4 regions of the Thalassotalea castellviae genome follow, and region 3 is predicted to be linked to each of the others. Evidence: predicted binding sites of a transcription regulator. Region 3 holds the regulator's gene; each other region holds the start of a gene.
What was found. The regulator sigma-54, encoded in region 3, starts transcription at its own class of promoters, with help from an activator protein. The targets are predictions, from matches to a motif close to GTTGGCACGNNNNTNGNNT.
Positions count from the first base shown of each region.

Region 1: RM573_RS06155 (DUF2726 domain-containing protein) is a predicted target of sigma-54. The motif match lies at 1,440-1,458, and genes of this name have one in related genera.
Region 2: RM573_RS03905 (DUF4097 family beta strand repeat-containing protein) is a predicted target of sigma-54. The motif match lies at 3,441-3,459, and genes of this name have one in related genera.
Region 4: RM573_RS12660 (PEP-CTERM sorting domain-containing protein) is a predicted target of sigma-54. The motif match lies at 4,183-4,201, and genes of this name have one in related genera.

Region 1 is NZ_JAVRIF010000002.1:552,118-558,059, reverse strand. It holds gene mtnN (5'-methylthioadenosine/S-adenosylhomocysteine nucleosidase) at 1-540, opposite strand, end outside; gene RM573_RS06155 (DUF2726 domain-containing protein) at 726-1,388, opposite strand; gene RM573_RS06150 (protein tyrosine phosphatase family protein) at 1,704-2,153, shown strand; gene RM573_RS06145 (dUTP diphosphatase) at 2,271-2,891, opposite strand; gene RM573_RS06140 (YgaP family membrane protein) at 3,013-3,222, opposite strand; gene RM573_RS06135 (hypothetical protein) at 3,263-4,627, opposite strand; gene RM573_RS06130 (outer membrane lipoprotein-sorting protein) at 4,627-5,424, opposite strand; gene RM573_RS06125 (efflux RND transporter permease subunit) at 5,460-5,942, opposite strand, start outside.
Region 2 is NZ_JAVRIF010000002.1:36,173-42,114, forward strand. It holds gene RM573_RS03895 (dipeptidase) at 1-374, shown strand, start outside; gene RM573_RS03900 (DEAD/DEAH box helicase) at 472-2,253, opposite strand; gene RM573_RS03905 (DUF4097 family beta strand repeat-containing protein) at 2,554-3,378, opposite strand; gene RM573_RS03910 (NADH-quinone oxidoreductase subunit N) at 3,587-5,035, opposite strand; gene RM573_RS03915 (complex I subunit 4 family protein) at 5,038-5,942, opposite strand, start outside.
Region 3 is NZ_JAVRIF010000003.1:43,577-49,518, forward strand. It holds gene mgtE (magnesium transporter) at 1-230, opposite strand, end outside; gene RM573_RS06530 (HPr family phosphocarrier protein) at 423-701, opposite strand; gene rapZ (RNase adapter RapZ) at 706-1,560, opposite strand; gene ptsN (PTS IIA-like nitrogen regulatory protein PtsN) at 1,585-2,037, opposite strand; gene hpf (ribosome hibernation promoting factor) at 2,065-2,352, opposite strand; gene RM573_RS06550 (RNA polymerase factor sigma-54) at 2,376-3,884, opposite strand; gene lptB (LPS export ABC transporter ATP-binding protein) at 3,952-4,683, opposite strand; gene lptA (lipopolysaccharide transport periplasmic protein LptA) at 4,680-5,234, opposite strand; gene lptC (LPS export ABC transporter periplasmic protein LptC) at 5,200-5,766, opposite strand; gene kdsC (3-deoxy-manno-octulosonate-8-phosphatase KdsC) at 5,763-5,942, opposite strand, start outside.
Region 4 is NZ_JAVRIF010000007.1:36,272-42,213, forward strand. It holds gene RM573_RS12645 (PEP-CTERM sorting domain-containing protein) at 1-448, opposite strand, end outside; gene RM573_RS12650 (PEP-CTERM sorting domain-containing protein) at 824-1,318, opposite strand; gene RM573_RS12655 (DUF92 domain-containing protein) at 1,934-3,334, shown strand; gene RM573_RS12660 (PEP-CTERM sorting domain-containing protein) at 3,531-4,139, opposite strand; gene rimO (30S ribosomal protein S12 methylthiotransferase RimO) at 4,447-5,883, shown strand.

The DNA.
Region 1 (5,942 bases), on a different contig from region 3:
GGCAATGGCCGCGCCTTCCATTTCAACCGCTGCCATGGTTGGGAAATTTTTTCGAGCTTTGGCAATGTCATCATCTTTAGTCATAAAAGTATCGCCAGTGGTGATTAAACCAATCAGTGTTTGAATGTTATTTAATTGTGCAATACCCGATTTTGCGGCCTCGACTAACATTGGATGAGGTATATACGCAGCAGGGTTAGCAGGCAGTTGACCTATTTCATAACCAAACGCCGTTACATCAACATCGTGATATCTGACTTCAGAGCTGATCACGATATCTCCAACTTTCAACGATTGTTCAAACCCACCGGCAGAGCCAGTATTTACCACATAATCAGGGTTAAATTCATGAATTAAAAAAGCGGTTGCTAAAGCAGCAGCAACTTTTCCAATACCTGATTGAACAATCACGACGTCATTGCCCGCTAATTTTCCTTGATAAAATGTATAACCGCCGAGTTGTTTGGTTGTTGCATCTACTAATTGTGCTTTTAAAATTGCAACTTCTGGCTCCATTGCACCGATAATGCCTGCTTTCATGATTCTTCTTCAAAATTAAGTCGTTAGATAAAAGAGATTATAACCTGAATCTAGGAAAGAGGAGAATCCCTTGATTGATCCAAGCCGACATTTATCTATCTAGTTGAAATTTTTGCTCGGAATGAGTAAACGCGGGGGTAACTCAAAGGCGTTGATGATCAACCTTTGAGTTACCGTAAATTTTGTTAATGAGGCAATGCTGCTTGTTGAGGAGCGGGTATTTGTCGGTTTAAGTTTGCTTGAGCAACTGCGGCTGCAGAGGTAATAACGCCTGTAGCTGGTTGTTCATTATCTACTTTTTTGCGTGCTTTAACTAATGGTGCAGGTATAACACGCCCTTTAACTTTAGGGGCAGGAGCCGTATTTCCGAGTAAACGACTGTTTATACAGGCTCTTATTTCATCAAGACTGTAGTTACTTTTTACTTTAATACGTAAGTGAGGAATGGTGGCAGCTTCTAAAGCGCCACTTACAAACCAATCCTTTTTAACTTTGTAGCCTTTACCTTGGGTATCGACTAAATCAATGGCGGCTAATAATTTCATTGTGTCACGTTCACAAATAACAAAATCTAAATATTTATTGTCAGCATTATGGGTTGCGGTTTGTCCTGCTTTAGACGAGACGCCATTTCGAATCGTGACCATATCAGATAATTTAACGCGATTAATGATGCGATATTTTGGCCCTAAAGCTTGCTCAACTAAATTCTGAAAATTTTTCTCCGCCGCGGTAAAGACCACCTGCTTTTTTTCAAAAGGAAAAGGGAAGCTATTATCATTTAAGCGACTCGCTAATAAAGCAACAATAACAATTAGGCTGATCATGGCGAAAAGTATAAGTTCCATAGTCATCTCCGATAATTCAAAATTTTGACGTTTATATAATTACTATGGAATAAGCACGGAATGTGCCATACAGATAAATAATTTACAGAACAGATCAATGCAGGAAATCGGGGTGAGCCATTTAATCTCTTCGTGTTTTATTTAATCACTCATTCTTCTGTTAATTTGACGCTATACATTGATAAATTATCGAAGTGCTTTAAATATTAGGTTTTTCTAAATTAGTTTTGACTAATGTAATATTTAAACGATAGAATGCTTAAATATATGGTCGTGAAAATTTAATTACCTTGAAAAAATAAGAGTGAGTATGCAATGTTTACTGCTGAAATAATCAATAACATTCAGATGGATAATGTACTAGTACCAACTAAAACCCTGATCGTTGGTGGCCAACCGACAATTGAAGACCTGCTATTGCTCGACAGAATAGGTGTTAAACATGTTGTTAATTTGAGAGGGGAAAACGAAGTTAACCACTTCGATGAATGGAATGTTTTACGTGAAATGGAGAGTGACTATCATGCTATTCCATTGACTAATATCCACTCGTTTACCAAAGACGCAGCTGAACGGCTTGATAATATCTTATCGTTTAATAAACCGACGTTAATTCATTGTGCAACAGGTAACCGAGTAGGCGCATTAATTACTCTGCATGCATTTTGGTGTGAAGGTGTATCAGCGCAACAAGCGTTAGAACGGGGTATTCAAGCAGGCCTTACCCAACTTAAACCTGGGATCAGTCAACTTATTGGCCTATAAAACGTGATAGTTTTTGCTTTAGATTACTCAAACGATGTGATTGGTGACTTAAGCAATACAGGGTAAAAATACGCCTAGTTTGTTCCTAAGCGCACTTTTAAAGCTTAGAATCCGTCGTTAACTAGGGTATTTAGCTTCTAGCGCAGAATAAAGTTGTTGTTGAAAGTCAGTGGCACTAGCATCTAACTCGTTCACTAATTTAGCTAATACTTCATTATCTTCTTCGCCATGCCAAATTTTGATATATGTCCCTTCTTTATATCCGTGATCTTGGCGGAAGAAATTTAAAGTGTTTTTGCCGACGTATTGACGAAATAATTCATCAAGATCCATATTCATCAAGCGCATACAGTCTGCTAGCGCAATGGCATCAAAAGCTTTATTGGTAACAGCAGCGGATGCTAAATTTTCAAGGGCAATCTTAAAATCTGTTTCATCACTTTGCTGAGTTAGTTCATGAGCAAGCTGTGAAGTAATATCACTTACAGTAGCGCCGGTCATTAATCGTAAGCTTAATCCAAAGTGGAATATATCCACCAGTTCTAATTGTACTTGAGCGACGTCGATTTCTTGATGTTTCCACCATTTCCAACCATGATGATCAAGCATTTCAGCACATTCAACCCATATTGCTCTATACCATTCATAACCATTGTCACGCCATGTTTCACTGACTCTTGCATTCATCGCATCTTGCATGGTTAACATTTGGCTAATTTGGTTTTGTGCAATCAACATTTCGCTCATTTTAATCTCTATTTTTAATCAATTAATCGATAAATATTAGTAGAGCTCTAGTTTGCCGTACCTAAGCGATGGTGACAAGTAAAGACAAGGGATTTCTGGCTTTTCTATGACTTTACTTGTCTGAGCAATTGGAGGAGCTTTGAAAGCCAAACTTTTGCAAAACAGTTGCAGCGGGACAAAAGCCGGTAAATGAAGACTGAAATAAATTGGCACCAATAAATACCGTAAACCACATAAAGTTAGGGTGTAACCAATAGGTTAAAGCTACGGACAATAGCACCATAAATCCTGCAAAACGAATGATGGCGGTTTCTAATGAAATATTTGTTTTCATGGTTAATACCTATAGTTGTTGAATAAAATTAAAAACTAAATCGTCCTCTTAACCAAACATTGGTATTTGCCTGGTGTTGACCAAAAAAGGTAAAAGGTTGATTTCCCGAGAAAATATTTGCCCCTGCACTAAAGCTATAATTATCGTTGTATCGATAATGAATAGCGGGTTTTAAATAACTGTCTTGGTCTGTTGGAGAATAGAAAGCAAATAATGAATAAATTAATTTTTGTTGCATAGTGGTATAACGCAATCTAACGGTGGCTAGTTGTCGATATTCGTCAACGACTTCATCGGTAAATAATGCGGATTGTGTATAAGCATTATAGTGTTGGGTCTTTTCAAGGTAATATTGCAAACCAACCGATAAGTTTTTAATCACTTCTTGCTCATAGCCGATTAACGCTCTTATTTGGCTATTTGGAATCGCTGCTTGGTTCCCTTGTCTGTCTTCAAGACTGTTATAGGCAGAAAATTCCATTTTAAAAATTCCAGTACTTAGTGGGGTTAAAGCACTCGCTCCCCAGGCATTCATCTTCGGAAAATAAGCCATACCTTGTTGATTCATGCCAAGTGGTGTTGTCCAAAAACCTTTGTAGCCATATAGGGCATATTCAACGCCTTGAATACTTGTTGCTACCCGAGCCGACCATTGTGAGTCTTGTGTTTGCTCAACCCTAAAGTTTTCATCAGGCGCAATATTCGTTTTCATCAAAGGCGAATAAAATGAGAAACGTTCTCCGGTAAGGTAATTATCAGGAGTAAACTCTGGAGTCCATGCCAGATCAACGGTGAAATCTCCCCAATAGCTAGTCATTCGAATACTGTCTGACGCCGACTTTAAATATTCATCATCACGACCAGAAAAAAAGGATTGCCAGTCTTTCTTAAATAAATCGTTGAGAAAAAGGTAGTCGCCAGTGCCCCAAGTAAGTACTTGCCTACCAAGTTTTACGTCAAGGTTTTTTAATGGACTAAAGGCGATGTTTAATTCTCGGGTATTAAAATCAGTTTGCACTAATACGTCGTCGTAGAGAAAATCACCTTTAGCGGTTAATTCGAAAAACGCGTGACTATAATCAAGATTGATACGCCCTCTTAATTCGCTCAATGAAGCATTAGACTCAACGATATTATTTTGCATAAATCTACCGTAAGCTACTTCAACAAAGTAACTGAATTTCCACGGTGATAATTGAGTCGTTTCTTGCCAATCATCTGCCCATTCATCTTGCCAGCCATCAGCCGACAATGTTGATATTTCTTGGCTGGCTTTTTCATCTGAAGATTCAGTGACAGCTTGTTGCACCGCCTTTGTTTGGGCAATTATTTGGCTGCTCGTTAATGAGAAACCTAGCAGTGAAAAAGTTTGAATAAGGGCCAATTTCTTCACTATCTTAACCATGCTTTTGGTGGAGTTCTTAGGCTGCGTTCAGAAAAAATATTGTCGGGCAATCCAACATTATATTTCACATTCCTAAATTGCATTTCGGTGAAGCTACCATCACTTAATTGTGTCATTTTGGCATGAACAACCGTGGGGAAACCGTCTATATTTTGCACCGCTAGCACCTGCATTTCGCGGATGATTTCTTGCTGCTCATTAAAGTAGCTCGCTTTCATTGGTAAATAAGTATTTTTATCAATGATGATGTGATAATAAGCATACTCTACACTTGATGGGTCTTTAGGTACGGCTTTCATGATGTACGATTCTTCGTCGCTGCTTATTAAAGAATAATTATCTTCTGCGGGATTACGACCTGAAACATCTTCATAATAAAAGTGAGCGCCAACAAATGAGGTACGTTTATCTCCGGCAGAAATGCGTTTAACGAGATCAAGTGCCGGTAAATATAACCAGCGGTCATCATCTGCTTGTACTTTTTTGGTGACTCGAAAAACGGTTCCTTGAACATCAGTTGGTCGAGAGAAAAACACCAACATATCTTGATCGCCTAAATCTTCCTGGTCTTTACGCAAAATTGTAAATTGACGCATTTGCTTATTTCCATTGGCATCGACGATGATCATTCTTGCCTGTGCGCTGCCGTCTTCACCGGCGTAATAAGACGCTAAGTTACTTTTTTTGATAATGCTATCAACATTCACAGTTGCATGTGCTGCCGTTATCAAAGATAAAAAACTTAATGTAATCAATTGTGTTTTCTTTAAAAAATGTAACATCATTTATCCTGTTTTATTTTCATGAGTCATTCATAAACTTAAGCTTGGTTGTTAGTCGTCTGATCCTTTGAAAAAAGACTTAGTAAGGCTGGCAATAGCAGCAATGTCACTAATGCGGAAACTATCATGATACTTGCTAAGAAAAATCCCACCGTAATATAGGGCATTAACGGTGAGAGTAATAACGGAGTAAAACCGATAGCGATGACGATGGCATTTCTTGAAATAGCTCTACTAGGCTCTTCAAACATTAATAGCAATGCTTTGGTTAAACTGTTGGTTTGTTTTTCTAATTCACGAACCCGTTGTAAAAAGTGAATAGCAAAATCAATTGAAAGTCCTAATGTTAATGCTGAAAGTACCGCGATAGGCATATCATAGGCTTTTCCTAACCAACCGATTAAACCGTAAATTAAACTAATGGTTAAAGTGAGAGGTAGCATGGCTAACACGCCATATTTTATCGAGCGAAATAACAGTGCCATCATTAAAAAGACAATCACAAAGGAAGAAAGTAAACT
Region 2 (5,942 bases), on a different contig from region 3:
GACGACCGAGAGGTAAGAGTGAACAGCAATTGCGCAATGAAATCAATCATGCCATTGCCAGCTGGAAATTAAAAAATATGGCTGATATTACTGAGTTAGATCATTATATTGGCGAACCCTTTGTACAAAATAAAGCCCCACAAATCGAGACATTATTAGCTGTTTTCTCTCATTTTACTGGCATAACAGATGCCAAGCCCATTTCAATTGGCGGTGGTACAAACTCTCGTTTATTCCCTAATGCGGTATCTTTTGGGCCGTCAATGCCTGGTGCAGAATATACTGGACATTCTGAACATGAGTTTATTACCGTAGAACAATTTGCTCTTAATTTAAAAATGTATACCGCAGTTATGGTTGAATTAGCCAAATAACGATAGGTAATTAACTTAGCAAGTAAAATGCACAGACAAAAAAGGCGAGTCAACTGACTCGCCTTTTCTATATATTAATATTGTCTAATATTGGTGCTTAGTTTGCACGTCTTGGACGTTCAGTTCTATTTGAACGACGAGGACGATCTTTTACCAATGCTGCATCTGACACCGAAATCTCTAAAGCTTGACGTCGAATGCGAACATTCTTTAATTGTTTAAATGACTTATCAGGCATACCTTTTGGTAACTGAACAAAAGTATGACGTTCATGTAAGTTGATTTGTCCAATGTAGCTACTATCAAGTGAAATCTCATTGGCAATGGCACCAACAATATCACCCGGTTTAGCACCATGCTCTTTACCAACTTCTAAACGGTAAGTCTGCCAATCTACATCGTTACGCACTTCTTTCGCTTTACGAGGCGCACGTTCACTGCGGTTATCCCTACCACGGCCTTCACCACGAGCATCACGACGACTATCATTACGACCACGACCATCTCTATCATTACGGTTATCTGAACGCGCATCACGACGAGGCTTAGGATCTTCTTTCGGCTGTAAAGGTTGCTTTAATTGTTTTTGGAACAATAATGCTGCCGCTAAATCAGTCATCGAAAGTTCAGACTCTGCCGCCATACCTTCAATAATTTCGCGCATTGCCGTTAAATCTTTTTCCGCAATAATTTCAGCTATTTCAGTGCGTGTTCTTTCGATACGTTTTTTACCAATTTCTTGAATATTTGGTAAATCATAAGGTTTCACAACGCCTGAAGTTAAACGTTCATAATGACGTAATGAATACATTTCGCGCGGACGAACAAACGATATAGATGTACCTTCACGACCGGCACGACCAGTACGACCAATACGGTGAACATAAGATTCATTATCACTCGGTAAATCGTAGTTAATGACTAACGAAATACGCGGAATATCTAAACCACGAGCAACCACATCTGTAGCGACTAAAATTGAAGAACCACCAGATTTTAATTGATCAATAGTTCGTTCGCGTTGCTGCTGGTTCATATCACCGTTTAACGCCAATGCAGGGTAACCTGCACGCTCTAATTTTTCAGCAACATCAACAGTATCGTTTCGGGTGCGTACGAAAATAATCATCGCATCATAATCAACAATTTCAGCAATACGTGTTAATGCAGTAATTTTTTGAATTCCGCTAACTTTCCAAGCATATTGCGTAATATTCGCTTTTTCTTTCTTAACCGCGGCAATTTTTACATGCACAGGATCTTTTAAGAAACGATTGGCAATTTTACGAATGCCAGCAGGCATTGTTGCTGAAAACAAACACATTTGTGTAGATTCAGGCACATGATCTAGTGTCCAAGTAATGTCTTCTAAAAAGCCCATGTTTAACATTTCATCAGCTTCATCAAGTACACAAACTTTTAATTGATCTAATTTAAGGCTCTTACGACGTAAGTGATCCATTAAACGACCAGGTGTGCCAACAACCACTTGCGCACCGCGCTCTAATTGTTGAAATTGTGGACCATAAGATTGACCACCATATAAAGTAGCAACCTTAAGACCTTTAATATTTTTCGCAAATGATTCAATGGCTTCAGCCACTTGCATCGCTAACTCACGAGTTGGTGCTAATACCATCAATTGTGGTTTTCTAATTGATGTATCAATTTTTGCTAAGGCAGGTAAGCCAAAAGCAGCTGTTTTACCTGTACCCGTTTGTGCTTCACCTAAAACATCATAACCTTCTAATAAAGGTGGAATTGTTTTTGATTGAATAGGCGTTGCATTCTCAAAACCAAGTGTTTTAAGGGCAGATAATAAGTTTTCAGGCAAACCAAGGCCATCAAAGCCTACAGAGGCATTGTCAATATTTAACATAAATTTTGTCTTCTCAATGGCAGGTATAGTTGTAAACTAACAACCCCTGCGTTCAATAACGAGGAAACCACCGGAAGACTCAAGGCACATTCTAAAGCTTAGTTAGGAAACTAGCTGGGCAAGTCTATTGGGATAACCCCACACTATAAATATATCAAGTACATCCAACGACTTGATATCGAGGCGCGCATTATACAGAGGTGAAAATTAGAAGCAAGGAAAACTACAAGAAACGTAAAAAATAACGCTAAATTATCGCAATTTAACGTTATTTACCGGCAAAATTGTGCTATTTATCGATCAGCTATCAATATTAAAACCACCTTTAACATTCTTGACTTTTAAGCCACCTGAGCCTGATTCTAAAATTTTCAAACCGCCTGCATTATCGACCGTTATACTACCTGAACCATCATCAATGGTTACCATACCGGTAATTTCTTTAACCGTTAAATCGCCAGAGCCGTCATCAAAGTCGGCACTTCCATCAATATTGCTCGCATAGATCGTTCCTGAGCCATCATCTACGTTAAGATTACCTTTGATTTCATGGATATTTATTTCACCAGAGCCATCAATAATTTTTAAGTTGCCAGTAATTTGACTCACATCTATTTCACCTGAGCCATCATTAATATTAATATCGCCATTAATATCTTTTACCAACAGTCCACCAGAGCCATCTTTAATATCTAATTGACCGTTTAAGTTTTGCACATCAATATCACCCGATCCGTCATCAATAGTTAACGACATAGATTTAGGAAGTTGTATAACCACATCAATATGTGGCGAGTCACCCACCCAAAAACCAGATGTACTATGGTTTTTAGCAACAAAGTAACCTGAATTCCCCGACTTATTTAGGGTAAGTTCATAATTGTCGGTATACTTTTTATCCGTATAAATATCCGCTGTTACTCTAATTTCAGTTAACTCTGCATTGCCTATCACGCTGAGTGAACCACTGCCCGTTTCAATATCTAAAGCGGTTAATTCACTCGCGTCTATAGAAAGTTCTTTTTGCATATGAAAATCTGCGCGAGAAGGTGACGAAGCAATGACTACGCAACCACTCATTAAAGTAGTAAGAGTTATGGCTGAAATTATTTTTATATGTTTCATCTACGATATTCCTTGAATAATAAATAAAAGATCAACGTTCTGATCATTTTTAGCAAGAATATATACAAACATCACGCCAACATGTTTTTTACAAGATTAACAATACGTTAGTAATTTTTTTCTATTAAGTAAGTTGTTTAATGACATATTAGTCGTCAAGAAAACAATTAGTTTGTGAAATTAACCAAGCCGTTATTTTATAAAAGGTTTAAATCGCTTGTAAAACTCTGCCGATAGCATTAGGGAAAATACCAATCGCTAAGCCGGTAAAAATCAATAAGATAACCGCACACTTTTCCAGTATTGACATTGAAGCCGGAGGTAAATCATCACGAGGTTTTTCCAACGAAAACAATGAAAATATAACCGGTAAATAATACGCTAAAGCAATACCGCTGCCGATAATTAACGCGGCTAATAACGCCCATAATGCCTGATTTGCCGCTAAAGTGATTAAATAAAACTTACCGATAAAACCGGCAGTTAAAGGGATGCCAGCAAAGCTTAACAAAGAAAAAATGAGTAACGTGGCCCTCAAAGGTTGTTGCCAAAATAAACCACGCCAATCATTAATCGTAATGTCTTGATACACCTCACTATCGCGATTCATCAAGGTAATAACTGTGAATATTGATGCATTAGCTAAAAGATAAGCCGTTAAATAAAACAGCACACTTTGCCACGCCATATTTAAACCTTTGCTGTCACTGATCAGCAACACGATTAGAAGATACCCCATATGTGCAATAGAAGAATAAGCCAATAAGCGCTTAATAGATTGTTGTTTTAATGCCAAACTATTCCCAACTATCATCGATAAAATGGCAATCCAAGCGATAAATTCAAACAGTTTATCATTTTGTAATAACATTAAATTTGTAGCGGTATAACAGCATTTTAATAACACAATAAACATCGCACATTTCGAGACAGTCGCCAATAACATAGCCACAGGGGAACTCGCCCCTTGATAAACGTCTGGTGTCCAAAAATGAAAAGGCACTAAAGATAACTTGAAGGCAACTCCTGAAAAAAACAGCATAAAACCAATTTGATATAGCAAAGATATTTTCAATAAAGTGACATTTTCCAAGCCAGTTTGTGTAAAGCTTAAATCCCCCGTTTGGGCATACATAAACGCAATACCAAGTAACATAAAACTTGATGCACTGGCACTTAATATTAAATATTTAAATCCAGTTTCTACGGCATTGGGCGCTTTTCGACAATAACCAACTAATCCAACAATGGCGATGCTTAATAATTCAAAACCTAAAAACAAACTAGCAAAATGATCACTAACAACTAAAATTCCAGCACCCAATACCACTAGTAATAATAATAAATAGTATTCATCATGAACGTCTTCGACTTGTTTAAGCATAATTTTACTTAAATACAAACAAACGATACTGGCCGATAACACTAAAATAAAAGCAAAGCGGCTATAGTCATCAACCGCTAACAACATAGTTACCGATATTTTATCAAAACCAAAACCATGAATAGTTGCGACCAAAGAAAGGATTAAAGTGAACAAAGTAAAGTTTGCGATCAGTTGCTGACTTCTTCGCCATGCAACTAACAACATAGCAAGAACAATACCTGCGGCAATTATTAATTGTGGGACAATCATACTAAGGGCAAATAAATCCATGGTTATAGCCCTCCATTAAACGAATATTGCAAAATTAAATTGGGAAATAATCCGAGCACTAACAGAAAGATAAACAGACTTGTTGCAATAAACCTTTCTCTTATCGATAAATCAATAAAGCTATTTTTTACCGGGCCTTGAAAACTAGATTGAAACAGTAACATGCCATAAATTGCTGATCCGATAATGCCTAAGGCCGCTAAAATTGTGATCAAAGGGAACCGTTGAAAAGCGCCGATTAAACTATAAAATTCACCAATAAAATTCGCTAAACCTGGCATACCAAACGCTGCGGCTACAAATGCCAAAGCAAAGCCTCCCATCACGGGGGAGGCTCGCCAAAAGCCTCCCATTTCCCTTAAATCTCGTGAATGGATCCGCGCATAGATCATGCCTGCAAAGGTAAATAATGCCGCACTGCTCAAACCATGAGCGACCAAAGTAATAATCACCCCTTGAAAAGCATTCGCATTAAACGCGAATAACGCCAACATCACAAAGCCCATATGACTGATACTGCTATATGCCACCAAACGTTTAAAATCAGTTTGTGCAAAGGCCATTTTGGCGCCATATAAGATGCTTATTAAAGCTAATACAGCGGCAATAGGCGCAAATTCCTCACTAGCTTGTGGAAATAAGACGATAACAAAACGAATGAGTCCATAAGCTCCTGTTTTTAATAAAATGCCGGCAAGTAATACACTACCTGCCGTTGGGGCTTGTGTATGAGCATCAGGCAACCAACTATGAACAGGAAAAGAAGGTAGCTTCACGGCAAAAGCAATAAAAAAACCTAACATTAAATAATAACTATAATCAGCAGGAAGGGTTAATGTTAACCAGTCTTGATAAGCGAAACTTAGTTGGCCTTCTTGCTGTTGATGAATAAAAGCCATTAATATAA
Region 3 (5,942 bases):
CGAACTTCTTCGTTTAATTCTTCGAGCACTTCACCGTGATGGTCGTGATCGATAAGTTGCCATAACACGGTACGGCTTTTACTGGGAGAGGATTGTAAAATCAAAGCAAGATCGTAGGCAGGCATATTTTGTAATAGCTTGCGGACATAGACAAACATACCACTACCAAGTGCTTTGTTCACTTGCAGTAATCTTTGTTGGTTGTCTTCTTGTTCTGAAGTTTCCGGCATAAAGTTTTCCTGTGCCGTTAAAAAACGAAAATGGTAATTAATTACGAGTTATAGCGGGCAGAATTTGTTATACATAACATAATTATTGGTTGCCCAGTTGCTATAAGTTTATCTCAACTGACTGGTTTTAGCAGCTTTTTTCTTATTATATCCACGAAATTTTACAGCTTTGTGAAAGGGATCTTGAGGTTATTATTCGTCTTCATCGAATTTATCGGAAAAAAGCTGGCAGACATTATCAAGGGCATCTTGTGCTTCTAGCCCTTCAGTATGAATCGTCACTTCTTTCCCTTGGCCGCCGGCTAATAACATAAGCCCCATAATACTGCTGGCATCGGCTTGTTTGCTTTCAAGTTCAATTGTAACTTTGGCATTGAACTTTTGACTTAACTGCGCCAATTTAGTTGCGGCTCTTGCATGCAGCCCTAATTTATTAGTAATTAATAAGGTTTTATTTAGTTTAATAGTCATAAGGTTAAGTACTGGCTACGTCAAGATCTCGATGGCGCGCTTGCACATCTTTACGCTCTTTTCTTAAATTATTTGCGAGTAATTCCGCAATATAAACGGAACGATGTTTACCGCCGGTACAACCAATGGCTATGGTTATATAACTTCTATTATTACGTTCTAAATGTGGTAGCCAAGTCATCATAAAACTATTAATTTGCCAGATAAATTTAGTGACAATAGGTTGGCTAGCGAGAAAATCTTGTACGGGTTGATCTAGTCCCGTATATGGTTTGAGATCTTTTTCCCAAAATGGATTTGGTAAAAATCGAGCATCAAAAACATAATCAGCATCTTGAGGGACGCCATGTTTAAAGCCAAAAGATTCAAAGACCACAACCATAGTGCCAGTTGTTTTACCGAGAATTCGCTCTCTGATCAAATCCGCTAATTGATGAGGGGTAAGTTGACTGGTGTTGATGTATAAATTTGCACGGCTTGAAATAGGCTCTAACAGTTTTTTCTCAAGTGATATCGCTTGATCAAGCGCAATATTCTGTTTGATCAATGGATGCAAGCGGCGTGTTTCGCTAAAACGTTTAATTAAGTCGTTATCATCCGCATCTAAATAAACAATATTTAGATCTACCGCACTGGGTAAGTAATTGATAATTTCAGAAATATCATTAGGATCTGCCGGTAAATTACGAACATCTAAGCTAACCGCTACGGTTTCATAATCATTAATCACCGTATGTGTTAAAGCTGGTAAAAGATTGACAGGGATATTATCAACACAATAATAACCTAAATCTTCCAGCACTCTTAATGCGACACTTTTTCCTGATCCTGAACGGCCACTAACGATGATGAGTTTCATTGTCGAAATCCTTGGTACTAAGGTTTAGTTATTATTTTTCAATAAATTGAAAAGCTCTGAACTCGAGTGACATTTTCGGACCAGTTTGCAAGTTTGTTTATCACTAAAAATTTGTGCAATGCTTTGTAGCGTGGATAAATGTTGTTGACAATTTTCTTCGGGTACGAATAAAGCAATAAAAATATCGACGGGTCTATTATCTATCGCATCAAAATCAATTGGAGACTCTGTTGTGGCAATCACGACAACGACTTTACCCCCATCAGTTAATCTACCGTGTGGGATCGCGATACCATTACCTATCCCAGTTGAACCCATTTTTTCACGTGCCATTAGACTTTCAAGCAGTGAATAAGTGTTAAAATCAGTATAAGACTCGGCAGCTTTTTCACATAATAATTCTAAAATACGCTTTTTGCTAGTAGCATGAACTGCACACAAGGTGCAGTTCTCGTTAATAAGTTCAGTTAATTTCATAATGCTCGTGTTGAAATAGACGATGGATTAATGTTGGTTGATTTTGCCTTTGTACTTTAAAACTTGTTTATCGAGTTTATTAACTAAAGCATCGATTGAAGCATACATATCGGCATTTTCGGCTTTTGCGTGTATTTCTGTTCCGTTAAGGTGGGCTGTTGCTTCCGCAATTTGATTCAGCTTTTCTACCGTCAATACCACATGAACATTATTTATATGATCAAAATGTCGTTCTAACTTGGCAAATTTTGTATTGACACTTTCACGTAAAGCTTCAGTAATTTCAACATGATGACCAGCAAGATTAATTTGCATAAGCTTAGATCCTTATTTAGTTGTTAAAGTAGACTTTTTCGTTGGTTAGAAGGAGGAATTGACAATGATTCTCGATACTTGGCAATGGTTCTTCTGGCGACATTAATGCCTTGTTCTGCAAGTAATTCCGCCATTTTACTATCACTTAATGGTTTGGCTGGAATTTCTGCAGCGACCAACTTTTTAATTAAAGCTCGAATTGCGGTGGATGAACATTCTCCACCATTTTCTGTGCTTACGTGGCTAGAGAAGAAATATTTTAATTCAAAGATTCCTCTAGGTGTATGCATATATTTTTGGGTCGTAACACGGGAAATAGTGGACTCATGCATATCTACCGCTTCTGCAATATCATTGAGTACCATAGGTCGCATTGCTTCTGGCCCGTGTTCAAAGAAGCCTTGTTGGCGTTGTACAATGCAGTTAGAGACTTTTAACAATGTATCATTTCGGCTTTCTAAGCTTTTAATAAACCATTTAGCTTCTTGTAGGTTTGAACGTATAAACTGACTGTCTGTCGATGATTTCATATTTCGTGCCATGGAGGCATATTGCTGATTAACCGATAGTCGTGGTGCTGTATCTGGGTTTAATTCAACCATCCAACGACCATTTTTCTTTTCGACCGAAACATCAGGGATGACATATTGATCATCACCTTTAATGACACTATCACCTGGTCTTGGATCCAGCGATTGAATTAGCTTGATCACTTCGCGTAGTTGATCTTCTTTTAAACGCGTTTTCCGCATGATTTGGCGATAATCTCGGTTACCTAATAAGTCGATATATTCATTAATGATCAGCTTACTTTCTTTTAACCAAGGCGTTTCTTTATCAAATTGATTTAATTGAATGGTTAAACATTCTGAGATAGAGCGAGCCCCAACGCCAACAGGATCAAACATATTAATACGTTTAAGTACGGCTTCAACTTCATCAAGTTCAACTTCTTCATTGCCCATCGCTTCAAGAATTTCTTCAACACTGACTCTTAAATAGCCAGCATCATCGATGGCATCAATAATAGCCGTCGCGATGGCAAGGTCCGTTTCTGAAAATGGCGTTAACTCCATTTGCCAGCGTAAATGGTCTTGAATGGAGTCCGTTGTTTCGCCCTGATAAGTATAATCTTCTGAAGCAGGTGCACTGGCACCGGTATTTGAAACGCCAGCACTGTAGCTTTCTTCCCAGGTAGTGTCTATGTTGAGCTCTTCAGGGATCTCAGATTTATCCATAGCTTCCGTTGTACTAATTTCATCGATAGTAGGAGCTGAATCTTCACTGCCGTCGGATGTTTTAGTGTTTTGTTCTGTTACACCAGCAGAAAATGCTTCTTCTAAGTTATCCGATTGCGCATCATTGTCACTTGGGGTTGATTCATCTACTTCTAATAATGGATTACTTTCAAGAGCTTCTTGGATTTCTTGCTGAAGATCCAACGTCGACAATTGCAAAAGCTTAATCGCTTGTTGCAATTGTGGAGTCATGGTGAGTTGTTGTCCTATTCGGAGCTGCAGACTAGGGCGCATTTATCGTATTATTTTCCTATTTTCTAGCTTCATATTGATTTTTACTTTTTATCAAAGCTTTGTGTAACTATAGCGTGAATTGCTCACCAAGGTATACATCTCTTACTTGTTGATTCGCAAGAATTTGATCTGCATTGCCTTCCGCGATTAATTCACCGTGACTAACAATATATGCATGCTCACAAACGTCTAATGTTTCACGAACATTGTGATCTGTGATTAAAATTCCAATGCCACGTTGTTTTAAGTGTAGGATAATTTTTTTTATATCACCTACTGAAATTGGATCAACGCCAGCAAAAGGCTCATCAAGTAAGATAAATTTGGGCTCTGCCGCTAGTGCTCTCGCAATTTCAACTCGGCGTCGTTCGCCACCGGATAAGCTCATGCCTAAATTATCTTTGATATGACCTATATTAAATTCTTCAACGAGATGCTCAAGCTTTTCTTCTCTACTGATATCATCTAAATCTTTACGGGTTTGCAAAATCGCCATAATATTTTCATAAACCGTTAGCTTACGGAAAATGGAAGCTTCCTGTGGAAGGTATCCGATACCTTTTCGGGCTCTTTCATGCATAGGGAGTAAAGTAATATCTTCATCATTTAAGATGATTGAACCGCTATCACTATTGACTAAACCAACTATCATATAAAACGAAGTTGTTTTACCGGCACCATTTGGACCGAGCAATCCGACAACTTGGCCTTCTTGCACTTTCATACCAACGTTCTTTACGACTTTTCGGCCTTTGTAGGCTTTTGCCAAATTATTGGCAATTAAGGTGGCAGTGGTCATTTATTTTTATTATCCAACGATTTTTTATCTAACTTTTTTTTCTCAAGGTTTTTCGGTTGTAATACCGTTTGTACTCTAGCATTGTCGTCACTGCTTGCCTGTACTTGTTCGGTCAAAAAATTATAACTGATAGTGGTGCCACTGACTTTGCTGCCTTCTTGACGAAGTTCAGCATTTCCTGAAATCATCACCGTATTTTTTTCAGGTTGATATTTAATTTCATTTGCTTGCAGATAAATAGGCGTTCCGTCTTCCAATATTTGTTCGAACGTTGCTGGTTGCCCTTTGGCAATATATGTTTTTTCGTTACTCGTGGCTTCTGTCACAACTTGCACTAGGTCTGCTTTTATTGTTAAAGAGCCTTGGGTAATAATGACATTATCAATGTAACTAAATATTTTATTTTTGAGATCAGCTGCTTGTCTAGAAGCATCAATTTTGATTTCTTCATTCAAATCAACTTTTGCTGCTATAACACTATATGAAAGACTTAAGGTTACCCCTAAAGCCAAACAACTAGTTTTTAATAGGTTGAAATATGGTTTTTTCATGTTTTGTCAGCGTTACTTGTTTAGTGTTTAAGTCTACAATCAGTCCTGTACCGTACATGGTAAAATCAATTCCTTTTATTTCTATCTTTTTTTCTGAACTAATAATATTAGTGTTTAAATCTAATTCTAAATACTTTCCATGGATCTCTTGAATTAAACTTTTACTGTCGGTTGCAATTAACGCCACTTTACTTTCAAGTTTTACTCTATTGCTATTATAGAGTGTGCCTTCATTTGCACTAATTTTCCATGGAGAATCGGTATTTTTTGGGTATAAGGTATATTTAGGAAACTCAAAGTGTGTGACTGATAATTCTGAATAATGTTCCATTCGATTCGCATCGATAATATAGGAGAGTTGCCCTGTGCTGTTATACGTTTCGCTATTTAAGCTTTCAGCAATAAAATCAGGGGATATTTTGTTATCTATAGCATTGGTGATTTGGTTACTGTTTTGGTGCCATTCAATGACAATGTAACTGACCACTGAAAAAATAAAAAATAGTAACGAAGCTATATATATGCGTGTCATATACTTGCGCCACTGGCATATTGCAGGCTGTTTTGACTTTGCATAATGATATCGCATATTTCACGTACCGCGCCAAAACCTCCTTTAATCGTTGTTACATGATCAGCTAAACTTAAAATAGCCGGATGAGCGTCATTCACCGCTATGGATAAACCGACATATTCCATGCATGGATA
Region 4 (5,942 bases), on a different contig from region 3:
CATGAGTACCAACTTCGTCATAGCTGGTTGTAAAACCAGTGCTCCATTTTTTCCAAGTATCACCTAAATGAATCCAACCTGGATCTGTTGCGTTACCGTCACCGTCTAAATCTTGTAAATCTTCTGGTCCATCGAGAAATTCATTACCCGTTAAAACACCCCACTGGCCGTTTAAAAAACCATCACCTAATTCACCAATATTATTGTCAGTATAGGCACCACCACCAATAATATCTTGACCCCAATACGTACCAATACAGCTAGTAGCATCATGCCCACTAGATAATAAATTGGTATTAGTATTATCCCCAACTACAGAAACATGATCTAGTGTAACGCTGTCTGTTGTACACTCGCCAGCTGACACTAATGTTGCTGAGGCATTAGTTGAGATAAATGCAGCAGAGCACATAAGCACTGCCATTAATTGTTTTAAACCCTTCTTCATAATCATTCCTTTATCTTGTTTAAAATTGCACAATAGAGCAATATCGTTAAAGCAAAATCAAGGCCATTAATTAAGTTATTGAAAATCAGTGGTTTTTATTGATGATGTATTGATGCTGTAAAAAAATTTGACAAATATTATCACTCAATTCTTTAACTAGTTGTTGGAAAATATAATAAAAGTTAAAGGTCGAAAATGAACGATTCGTTGAGAATCAAACTATTATAATAGGCAGATGATGTTTTGTTTATCACTGTTTAAAACTAGTTAAGGCTAGTAAAAACAGCTCGCGTTTAAAAAACAAACAAAAAAAACATCAATGATTTTGAAAGTCATTGATGCTCTTATTAATTGATTATTTTATTAAAATTTCAATTATTTTTTGATTTTTCTAGAAGCTAAACCAATGATACCTAATGCAAAGATAGCGAGTGTTGACGGCTCTGGCACTTGAGTATTGTCTTGAAGAAAAACATAGTTAATAAAATTTCCTGAACCACCATTGTCTCTAACATATGCTGAAGCGTCATCGCCAGATCTCCAACCAGAAGCGCCATATCCATCATCATTTGAATCTAAGCGATAACTTTGAATAAAATCACTCACACCATTACCAACAACATCATACCAAGCTGTTTGACTGATGTTATTTATGTCTGTGCCATTGATTGAAATAAGATAGTTTCCATTAACGGGGCTGCCAAAAATTTCTTCAGCGGCTTCTATAGCACTATAAACCTCTGGGTTTGTCGTCCAAGCAGGACCGTCATAGAGATTATATGAACCAATATAAATAATCCCAGCCATTGCCGTGTTACTAAGCATTAAAACTACAGCTACTAAAGCAGCTTTTAATAATTTAACATTCATCGTTTTTCCTCGATAAAACAATCATCAACATAATGATTATAAGTTTATACTTCTATTAAGCAATAATCGAACCTTTTTTGTTAACTTGTTGATAATAGTGGGTTTTATTTTGTTGTGTGAAAGGTGTAAGTATATTTTCGCAAAAAAGTGTAAAAAAACGTGACAAAATAAATGCAAGTAAACCAAGATTGGTTGCATGATAGCTTAATCTTATTTACCACCACTAATCTGCTATACGGTGTTTTTAGACAAGGAATTTTTATACGATGAGTACGGAATTATATTTTTAAACTCTCTTTTTAATTAGATTGAAAAATTCGGGTAAACTACTATTGTATTAGCGGTTTACTCTTAGGGAAAACACTTAAAGAAGTAAATGTTATTCATCGTTTTAATTCAATCAATATTTGAAAAATATTAACTTAATAATATTTGCAGAAAAATCTATATAAATTAGCAAAATAGCTAAAAATGACAGATACTTAACTTACACTAAAGGTAATTTCTTAGGCATTGTTATACTTATAACATGCTGAATTAGATTCACTATTTTTAGTATATGATGAAGCATTAATGAAAAAGAGTAACTAAAACCTAAAGGAGTATATAACCACGTTGAAAAAAACATCATTATTACAAGATGAAAACTTATCATTTAAATTAAGCTATCAGCTGTTACCTCAAGAACATCAATGTTTAGATCTTTACTTTTCAATACCCGATGAAATGGGGATTAGCGCCAGCACATTAACAGAAGAAAGTTACTTTTATAGTAGTATTAAAGCGCACAGTGCTTATTACTCAGATCAAATTCATTTGCCTTTAGTACGCAGCCGCTTTATCAGTAAACAAAAAGGTGAGCAAAGTGATTATCGCAGTAATTTAAATTTATTTTCATATCAATTAAGGATGGCATTAGATACAGATCTAAAACAGACCTTACAAAATAAATCAACTGAAGACTTCTATCAAAGCGCCATAGAATTAGCAGAGCAAACTCAATCGTTATTGAAGAAGCTACGAAGGTATACACCTGCTGATCCGAAACTTAGTTCGTATTTTGACAATGTTGATAATTATTTAAGTTGGTATGTTGAGCAGTCATTTTTAAATTTATTGGCAAATGGCCCCAAAAGCAGTGAGAAATCTAAAGAGCGTGAAAGCTTATTTGAATTATGTCGACAAGAAAACACATACCGGATTGAGCATGAATATAATTCACAAGTCACGATGGACGATCCAAATCGGATTACCAATAAAATGCGTTTATTACAACGTTTAAGCGAGTATGGCGTTGTTTTTCAGAAGAAAACTTATCACCTCAACACTAATTTAAAACGTGTTGTTCGCGGAACGGTTACTGCAATAATTATGGCATTTGTTATGACTATTATTTTGAATGCTCGTTCGGCATTTACTGAGGTGTCGGTTGTGTTAATTGCTTTACTGGGGTTTATTTACGGATTAAGGGAAACCTTTAAAGAGGACATAACTCGTATTATTTGGCGTAAAATACAACAAGGGCGAGCAAAATGGCAGCATATATTCAGTAATAGCGTTAGCCAAAGCAAAGTGTGCTCGCAAACAATATGGCTTGAATATATTAGTAAAAAGCATTTACCTAAAAAGGTTTTACAACAGTTACAAAAACGACGTCAGCAAAATAAACAATCTGCCCAACTGTTGCATTTTCGTTGCGTGTCAAAAGTTTTATCAAAAGAGTTTTTGCCTGGCTACGACGAAATACAGAATCAAATATTATTTAATTTGACCCCATTTGTACGGTATCTTAAAAAAGGTGAAGGACGACTATATTCACTTGACGGCAGTAAAATTTCGAATCAAGGGGTTGAGCGCCGATATCAAATGACTTTGGTTTTAGTGCAAAGTAATAAGAAAAATGAAGAATATATACAGCGTTTTAAAATAACGATAAACCGTTCCAAAATTATTAATATTGAACCGATGAAAGCAATTCAAAATTTTGAGGTGAAAACAGAAAATTTAAACAGTTAAGCTTGGTCACGAATTCAGCAACTGCTTAATTGGTATTGCTTTTAAAGGCATAGACAAAGATATTTTAAGTGCTATTTCAACCGATTAACTTCATGTGTGGTAAATTTCAAACAAAAATAAGCACCATTACTTTACAAGACAATGGTGCTTTATAGTTTGTTTAGTTTAAACAGTTTATTTAGTTAAATCAGATAGCTTACTGTTTCTTTAATTTTCTTGATGTTAACCCTATAATGCCTAATGCAAAAATAGCAAGAGTTGAGGGCTCTGGTACATCTCTGGTAACGGTATTCACTCTTAAATTTGGGTGTAAAAAGTTACTAAAACCAAATTCAGCTTCATAACCATCGATTAATTTAAACTTGCCATCAATGCTTGCTGGTAGTGAGCTATCATTATAATAAGTTAGAGTACTAGCCCACGTTTTATTTACTGAAACAGGGCGCCATTCAAAGGCATAAAAATTACCGATAGTAAAGGTAAAATCAATTGCAATATCGTTCCAACCTAGGCTTGTTGTACCAAAAGTTTGCGCGCTAGAGGCAAGAAGATTATTCAATTGATGCCCATTTGTGCTACTCCAGATAACTATTTCAAAATCTTGAGCGTTTAGTGCCGCTTCAATACCTACTGATGAAATACTAAAAGTGCTTAGTGCTTCAAATGAAATTCCTCGAGATTCACCAACACCGCCAAGGGCTCCATAATAATCACCTGAATTAAGCGTAATTAATCCTGCATTGGCAAAGCTACTGATAGCGAATAGTGAACTGATTAGTAACCTTTTAAACATTTTTATATTCACGGGACTTCCTTTATTGGGCATTTTTTAAATTTTACTAATGTCTAAGCAATATAAATGCCAGATAAAGAACCCGTTAATAATCAATAACTTGAGCTTGTTTGGTTCGGGGTAGCCATTAAAGATGTAAAGTTTTCCGACAGTTAAATCATGCCATTTAATGTTTATCTGTAGCACAAATTGTTTATTTAAGACTGATGGGTTAGATGCTTAATACCCCGATGAAATAGTGAAGTTAGTAGCTTTTAGCTGTATAATCCGCTCACTAAAAATCACCCTGTAAAATGACTTCGAATCATAAAGGCACATTATGGCAGTTGAACAATTCGACCCAAAACAAACCACGACATTAGAAACACCAAGTAAAGTGTTAGACCAACAGTCAAAGGAGCTTTATGCCAATGTATCAAACTCTAAAACAGACTCAGAACGTGCTGCCCGTGTAGGGTTTGTCAGCCTTGGTTGTCCTAAAAATCTTGTTGATTCTGAGCGGATTTTGACTCAGCTTCGCACCGAAGGTTATGACGTGGTAAATTCCTACGATGATGCTGAAATGGTGATAGTCAATACCTGTGGATTTATTGACTCTGCCGTACAAGAGTCCCTCGATACTATTGGGGAAGCACTTAAGGAAAATGGAAAAGTGCTAGTAACAGGGTGCTTAGGTGCAAAAAAAGATGAGATTGTTGAGCTTCATCCTAACGTGCTTGGTGTTACGGGCCCTCATGCTTACGATGAAGTATTAGCACAAGTTCACGAACATGTTGAAAAACCAATGCATAATCCGTTAATTGATTTAGTGCCTGATCATGGCGTTAAACTAACACCTAAACATTATGCCTATTTGAAAATATCAGAAGGCTGTAATCATCGTTGTACTTTCTGCATTATTCCTTCAATGCGGGGAGACTTAGACTCACGTCCTATTGGTGATGTTATTGGTGAAGCTAAACGCTTAGTAAATGCTGGCGTAAAAGAATTATTGGTTATTTCACAAGACACCTCTGCTTACGGGGTAGATGTAAAACATAAGCTTGATTTTTACGAAGGTATGCCGGTTAAAACACATATGCAGCAGCTTTGTGAAGAATTGGCTAAGCAAGGTGTTTGGGTGCGTTTACATTACGTTTATCCTTATCCGCATGTGGATAAAATCATTCCATTAATGGCAGAAGGTAAAATTCTGCCTTACTTAGATATTCCATTTCAGCACGCTAATAAGCGTATTTTAAAATTGATGAAGCGTCCAGGTAGTTCAGACCGTGTGTTAGAACGTATTAAAAAATGGCGTAAAATTTGTCCTGAACTGGTGATCCGTTCGACCTTTATTGTAGGATTCCCAGGGGAAACCGAAGAAGAATTTCAAGAGCTATTAGACTTTTTAGCAGAAGCACAATTAGATCGTGTTGGCTGTTTTAAATATTCCCCCGTTGAAGGCGCCACTGCAAACGAGTTACCCGATCATGTTCCAGAGGACGTTATGGAAGATCGTTTACAACGTTTTATGGCTGTTCAAGCGAAAATAAGTGCGGATAAATTACAAGCTCGCATTGGACAAGAATACCTAATTTTAATTGATGAGGTTACAGAGCTTGGCGCAGTAGGGCGTTCATACATGGACGCGCCAGAAATAGATGGCAAAGTGTATTTATCTGATGAGTATGATGTTGAACCGGGTGATCAAGTTTGGGTGCAAATTATCCATGCTGATGAACATGACGTTTGGGGCGTTTTAGTCGAAGATTAATTAATTTTATATTAAGTCGTCATCATGAATAATCGATTATGACGACTTTTTTAAATGTT